Regions from separate parts of the Stenotrophomonas sp. SBJS02 genome, predicted to be linked through region 2. Evidence: predicted binding sites of a transcription regulator. Region 2 holds the regulator's gene; the other holds the start of a gene.
What was found. Region 2 encodes HrcA, which represses chaperone genes, less so after heat shock. Its sites were predicted from a motif close to TTNGCACTCNNNNNNNNNGAGTGCNAA; they were not measured.
Positions count from the first base shown of each region.

Region 1 (3,411 bases), 2.4 Mb from region 2:
TTTCCAGCGACAGACCCACTTCTTCGGAGATCACGGTGCCGCCGGTCAGCACGGCCATGTCTTCCAGCATCGCCTTGCGACGGTCGCCGAAGCCCGGAGCCTTGACGGCCACGACCTTGACGATGCCACGGATGGTGTTGACCACCAGGGTGGCCAGCGCTTCGCCTTCGACTTCTTCGGCAACGATCAGCAGCGGCTTGCCGGCCTTGGCGACGCCTTCCAGCACCGGCAGCAGGTCACGGACGTTGGAGATCTTCTTGTCGTGCAGCAGGATGTACGGGTCATCCAGGTCAGCGGTCTGCGACTGCTGGTTGTTGATGAAGTACGGGGACAGGTAGCCGCGGTCGAACTGCATGCCCTTGACCACGTCCAGCTCGTTGTCCAGGCCCGAGCCTTCTTCAACGGTGATGACGCCTTCCTTGCCGACTTCCTTCATCGCGTCAGCGATGATCTGGCCGATCGACTCGTCCGAGTTGGCCGAGATGGTACCGACCTGGGCAATCGCCTTGTCGTCGGCGGTCGGCTTGGAGATGTTCTTCAGCTCGGAGACGGCGGCCACGACGGCCTTGTCGATACCGCGCTTCAGGTCCATCGGGTTCATGCCGGCGGCAACGGCCTTGGCGCCTTCGCGGATCAGGGCCTGGGCCAGCACGGTGGCGGTGGTGGTGCCGTCGCCGGCGTCGTCGTTGGTGCGCGAAGCAACTTCCTTCACCATCTGCGCGCCCATGTTCTCGAACTTGTCAGCCAGTTCGATTTCCTTGGCGACGGACACGCCGTCCTTGGTGATGGTCGGCGCGCCGAAGCTCTTTTCCAGAACGACGTTGCGGCCCTTCGGGCCCAGGGTGGCCTTGACGGCATTGGCGAGAACGTTGACGCCGCGCACCATGCGCGAACGGGCGTCTTCACCGAAACGAATATCCTTGGCAGCCATTGCGATTACCTCGATGTTTGCACCGGGCCGGGCCCGGCGACGAAAGGGGATGTCTTACAGAAAAACAGGTCGCGCCGAGGCTCAGCCGATGACGGCGAGCACGTCGTCTTCGCGCAGGACCTTGTACTCGACGCCTTCGCTCTTGTACGAGCTGCCGGCGTACTGGCCGTAGATGACCTTGTCGCCGACCTTCAGCGACGGAGCGCGCACGCTGCCGTTGTCCAGCGGCTTGCCCGGGCCGACGGCCACGACTTCACCCTTGGTGGACTTTTCCTTGGCCGAATCCGGAATGACGATGCCACCGGCGGAGATTTCGTCGGCTTCGATCGGCTTGACCACAACGCGGTCGTGCAGCGGCTTGATGCTCATGAGAGACCTCTTAAGTTATTGATTGGTCTAAAAAAGTCCGGCGATGTTAGCAGTCGTACCAGGCGAGTGCCAGCAACGCGCGTGAAAAAGCCCGACAAGTCGGGAGCACGACAGAGATGGAGACCTCCACAGGCCTTTCAAGGGCTGATCCCGAAATTTTTCTCGGGACCGGGAAACCTGCCTCCCTGCGTGGACGCCTGTATAGGGATGCAGTGCGGCAAGCCAAGGGGGCATGGGGTGCTATTTAGTGATAGATGTCCCACTGTCAGATATCTGACGTTCATTTACGACAAAGTGTCACTGGATCGGCCTTAGGCTCGGCCGCGCATTCCCAATCACAAGGAGTAGTCGATGCGATTGCTGTCCCCGCTTGCCGCCGCCTGCCTGCTGGCGCTGGCCGCCGCGCCGGCCCAGGCCGAGGTCTTCATCAACGAACTGCATTACGACGACAGCACCGCCGCCGGTGACGTCGGCGAAGCCATCGAAGTGGTCGCTACCGCGGGCGAGGACCTGTCCGGCTACCGCCTCTACCTCTACAACGGCAGCAATCCTTCGGCGGCCACGGTCTACGCCAACAACCCGGTCCCGGCCGGCACCGCCGCTGGCTGCGGCAGCGCCAGCATCGCCGTGGTCAACTACCCGACCAACGGCCTCCAGAACGGCCCGAACGACGGCATCGCCCTGGTCGATGCCAGCGGCAAGGTGGTCCAGTTCCTCAGCTACGAGGGCGCCATCACTGCCTCCGGTGGCCCTGCCGCCGGCATGACCAGCCAGAACATTCCGGTGGCCGAGACCAACAGCACGGCGCCGGGCACCTCGCTGCAGCTGACCGGCAACGGCAGCCAGTACGCCCACTTCACCTGGGCCGAATCGGCCAAGCAGACGTTTGGCAGCTGCAACAACGGCCAGACCTTCAGCGGTGGCGGTACCCCTGGTCCGAACACGCCGCCGTCGGTCTCCACCACCACCCCGGCACAGGGCAGCAGCACCTTCCCGGCCGCCGCCGACCTGGAAGTGGTGTTCAGCGAGACGGTGAACCTGGCCAGCGGCGCCTTCGCGCTGAGCTGCGGCACTTCCGGCAGCGTGCCACTGACCTACCCGGCCAGCGGCCGCAATGTGAAGCTGTCCACCAACACCGCGCTGGTGGCCGGTGAAGCCTGCCGCTTCGACATCCGCGCCGCGCGCATCACCGACCTGCAGGGCGCACACCCGGCTGCCGACAGCCGCATCGCCTTCACCGTGGCAACCACCGGCGGCAATCCGGACCCGGGCAACCCCGGCGTGCCGGCCGGTTACTACTCCAGGGTCAACACCAGCAGCCCCAGCCAGCTGCGCTGCTCGCTGCACGCCACCATCAAGGGCCACACCGCCTACCCGTACAGCGGCTCGGGCACCAGTACGTGGACCATCCTGGAAATCGCCGACGAGGATCCGAACAACAGCGGCAGGATCCTGGATGCGTACCGCAACCGCAGCTACGCCAAGGTGACCGACCGCGCCGGCAGCGGCAGTGGCCTGAAGTACAACCGCGAGCACACCTGGCCGAACTCGCTGGGCTTTGCCAGCACCACCGGTGACAAGGGCCTGCCTTACGCACCGTATACCGACACCCACATGCTGTACCTGACCGACGCGCAGTGGAACGCCGACCGTGGCAACAAGCCGTTCGGCAAGTGCGACGCCAACTGCGGCGAGCGCGCCACCGAGGCCAACAACGGCCAGGGCGGCGGCAGCGGCGGTTACCCGGGCAACTCCAACTGGGTGCGCACGCCGGACGGCAACACCGGCACCTTCGAGGTGTGGGGCAAGCGCAAGGGCGACATGGCGCGTGCGGTGATGTACATGGCGATCCGCTACGAGGGCGGCAAGGATGCGGCCACCGGCCAGTCCGAGCCGGACCTGGAGCTGACCGACGATCGCAGCAGGATCGTCAAGACCAGCAGTTCGCCGGCCTACATGGGCCTGCTGTCGACCCTGATCGACTGGCACCTGTCCGATCCGCCGGATGATGCCGAGCGTGCCCGCAACGATGTGGTCTACAGCTTCCAGGGCAACCGCAACCCGTTCATCGACCACCCCGAGTGGGCGACCCCGGCCCTGTTCACTTCGGC
Region 1 covers NZ_CP109812.1:4,302,855-4,306,265, forward strand. The annotation lists gene groL (chaperonin GroEL) at 1-931, opposite strand, end outside; gene FQS62_RS19870 (co-chaperone GroES) at 1,013-1,300, opposite strand; gene FQS62_RS19875 (endonuclease) at 1,652-3,411, shown strand, end outside.
Region 1: a site for HrcA is predicted at 1,347-1,373, ahead of FQS62_RS19870 (co-chaperone GroES). Genes of this name have one in related genera too.

Region 2 (3,411 bases):
TCCTTCTGCACTTCGGCGTCGGTGAACTTGCGGCCGATCAGGCGCTTCACCGCGTAGAAGGTGTTCTTCGGGTTGGTGACGGCCTGGCGCTTGGCCGAGGCGCCGACCAGGACTTCGCCGTCCTTGGTGTAGGCGACGATCGACGGGGTGGTGCGATCGCCTTCCGAATTCTCGATGACGCGGGCCTTGCCGCCGTCCATGATCGCCACGCACGAGTTGGTGGTGCCGAGGTCGATACCAATGATCTTGCCCATGGGGGAGACTCCTGAGGATGCTTGTTGGTGTCAGTCCGGCCGTTCGGCCGGTGGATGAATACGATGTGGGGGAGGCTCGTGGAACATTCAAGCCACCTCCCGAACGCTGTGTTCAGCGCCTGGAAAAGCTTGCCAGGCGTTGCCTGGCGCGACCGCGGCCGGGCATCACCCGGCACGGCCGATCAGTCGGCGGCCACCACCACCAGCGCCGGCCGCAGCAGGCGCCCGTTGAGCAGGTAGCCCTTCTGGAACACGGTCACCACGCTGCCCGGGGCGGCGCCCGGCGCCGGCACCTGGCTGATGGCCTGGTGGTGTTCCGGATTGAACGGCTGGCCGGTCGGATCCAGCAGGACCAGACCGTTGTCGGCGGCGACCTTCAGCAGCTGCTTGTAGGTCAGCTCCAGGCCTTCGCGCAGCGGATGCGGGTCGTCGCCAGCCGCCTTCAGGCCTGCATCCAGGCTGTCGAATACCGGCAGCAGCTCGCCCAGCAGCTTCTCGTTGGCGAACTTGCGGGCCTGATCGATGTCACGGGCAACGCGCTTGCGCTGGTTCTCCAGGTCGGCGCGCTCACGCAGCGCATCGGCCCTGACCTGCTCAACTTCGGCGCGCAGGCGCTCAACTTCGTCGTTGACGCCGGCGGTGGCGGCCGCATCGGCGGCACTCTGCTGGGATTCGATATCTGGATGTTCGTGGTTCATGTCTGGGTCCCTGGCGGTCAATCTCCGCCTCCACCCACCCTAGTGTGGGCGGGATGCTGCGTTTCAAGCGTCGGATGTTCCGGGAGTGCGCCCGGCCGGTGAAAAGGCTGCGCCGAGTACATCGGCGGTGGCCTGGACCAGCGGGATCATGCGGTCGTAGGCCATCCGCTTGGGGCCGATCACGCCCAGCACGCCCAGCACCTGGCCATTGGCGGTGTACGGGGCGGTGACCAGCGAGACGCCCTGCAGCGGCATCATCCCGGTCTCCTCGCCGATGAAGATGCGCACGCCCGGCGCCTGGATGGTCCGCTCCAGCAGCTGCAGGATCTCGCGCTTGCTGGAGAACAGCTCGAACAGCTCGCGCAGGCGCTCCAGGTCGGACAGGTCCTGCACCCCCATCAGACGGGTCTGGCCGGCCACCAGCATGTCGTCGGCAGCCGGCTGCAGGGCCTGCTCGGCCAGCTCGATGCTGTGCGCCAGCAGCTGCTCCAGCTCGGAACGGGCGTCGCGCAGCTCCAGCAGCAGGCGGGTGCGGATCTCGGCCATCGGCAGGCCAGCGAAATGGGCATTGAGGTAGTTGGCCACCTGCTCCAGCTGGCCCGGCGCGAACTCCTGGCGGGTCTCGATGACCCGGTTCTGCACCTCGTTGTCGGCAAACACCAGGATCGCCAGCACCCGGCGCCCGTCCAGCGCCACGAAATCGATCTGGCGGAAGGCGAACTGCTCGCGCCGCGGCGCGCTGACCACGCCGACGAAGTGGCTCATCGCCGACAGCAGCTCCGAGGCGCTGCCAAGCAGGGCCTGGGTGCTGCCACCGCCGGCCAGTTCCTGGCGCAGCCGGGCCAGTTCGCCCTCGCCCGGCGGCTGCATCTGCAGCAGGCTGTCGACGAACACCCGGTAACCGTGCGCGGTCGGGATGCGGCCGGCCGAGGTGTGCGGCGACGCCAGCAGCCCCAGGTCCTCCAGGTCGCCGAGGATGTTGCGGATGGTGGCCGGGCTGACCTCCAGGCCGGCCACGCGCGCCAGTGTCTGCGAGCCGACCGGCTCGCCGTCCTGGATGTACCGCGCGATCAGCGTGCGCAGCAGATGGCGCGCACGTGGGGCAAGCTGGTCGGGAGAACCGTGCATGGAATCAACCTGTGAGACACGGACACTAGATAATGGCGACGCATCACCTTGGCAAGTCATTGGACCTCCCTCGCGCGCGTGCTAGCGTTGCGCGGCTGCTGATACCCCCTTACCCATGCTCAGACATCTTTCGATCAAGGATTTCGCCGTCGTCCGCGCCACCGAACTGGAGTTCGGGCCAGGCATGACCGTGGTTTCAGGCGAGACCGGCGCCGGCAAGTCGCTGATGGTCGACGCGCTGGGCTTCCTGTCCGGCCTGCGCGCCGACAGCGGCGTGGTCCGCCACGGCGCCGCCCGCGCCGAGCTTTCGGCCGAGTTCGCGCTGGACCAGCTGCAGGCCGCACGCCAGTGGCTGGCCGACAACGAGCTGGACGATGAGGAGCAGTGCCAGCTGCGCCGGGTGATCCGCGCCGATGGCGGTTCGCGGGCCTGGATCAATGGCCGACCGGTGACCCTGGCGCAGCTGGGCGACCTGGCCTCGCTGCTGGTGGAGATCCATGGCCAGCACGAACAGCAGGCCCTGCTGACGCGCCCGTCGCAGCTGGCCCTGCTGGATGCCTATGCCGGCAACGAGAACGAGCGCCGCCAGGTCCGCCGCGCCGCTGGCGCATGGCAGGCGCTGGTCGATGAATCGCTGGCCCTGTCGCAACAGGGCGACGTCAGTGACCGGATCGGCTTCCTGGAGCACCAGCTGCGCGAGCTGGACCGCGAGGACCTGGAACCCGAATCGATTGCCGCACTCGGCGCCAGCCACCGTCGCCAGGCCCATGCCAGCGCCCTGCTGAGCGCCTGCCAGGCCGCCAGCAACCAGCTCAACGGCGACGACGGCAGCTCTGCGCTGGACCTGCTGCAGCAGGTGCGCCACGAGCTGTCGCGCCTGATCGAGCACGACCCGCGCCTGGGCGAGGTGGACGGCCTGATCGAGAACGCCTCGATCCAGCTTCACGAAGCCCTGTCGCTGCTGGACCGGGTGCATGACGACCTCGACGCCGACCCGGAACAGTTCGAGGAGAACGAGCGCCGCCTGGGCCGCCTGCACGACCTGGCCCGCAAGCACCGCGTGCCGATGGACGAACTGGGCGCGCAGCGCGAGCGCATGCACGCCGAAGTGGAGCAGCTGCGCGGCGCCGACGAACGCCTGCAGCGCCTGGCCGGCGAGATCGACAAGGCCGCCGCCGCCTGGCGCGCACAGGCCGACGTGCTGACCGCCAGCCGTCGCAGCGCTGCGGCCGAACTGTCGGCCACCACCACCGGCATCATCGCCGAGCTGGGCATGGGTGGCGGCCAGTTCCTGATCGAGCTGGAGCCCCAGGATTCCGGCAAGCCCGACC
Region 2 covers NZ_CP109812.1:1,894,726-1,898,136, reverse strand. The annotation lists gene dnaK (molecular chaperone DnaK) at 1-254, opposite strand, end outside; gene grpE (nucleotide exchange factor GrpE) at 437-952, opposite strand; gene hrcA (heat-inducible transcriptional repressor HrcA) at 1,016-2,080, opposite strand; gene recN (DNA repair protein RecN) at 2,196-3,411, shown strand, end outside.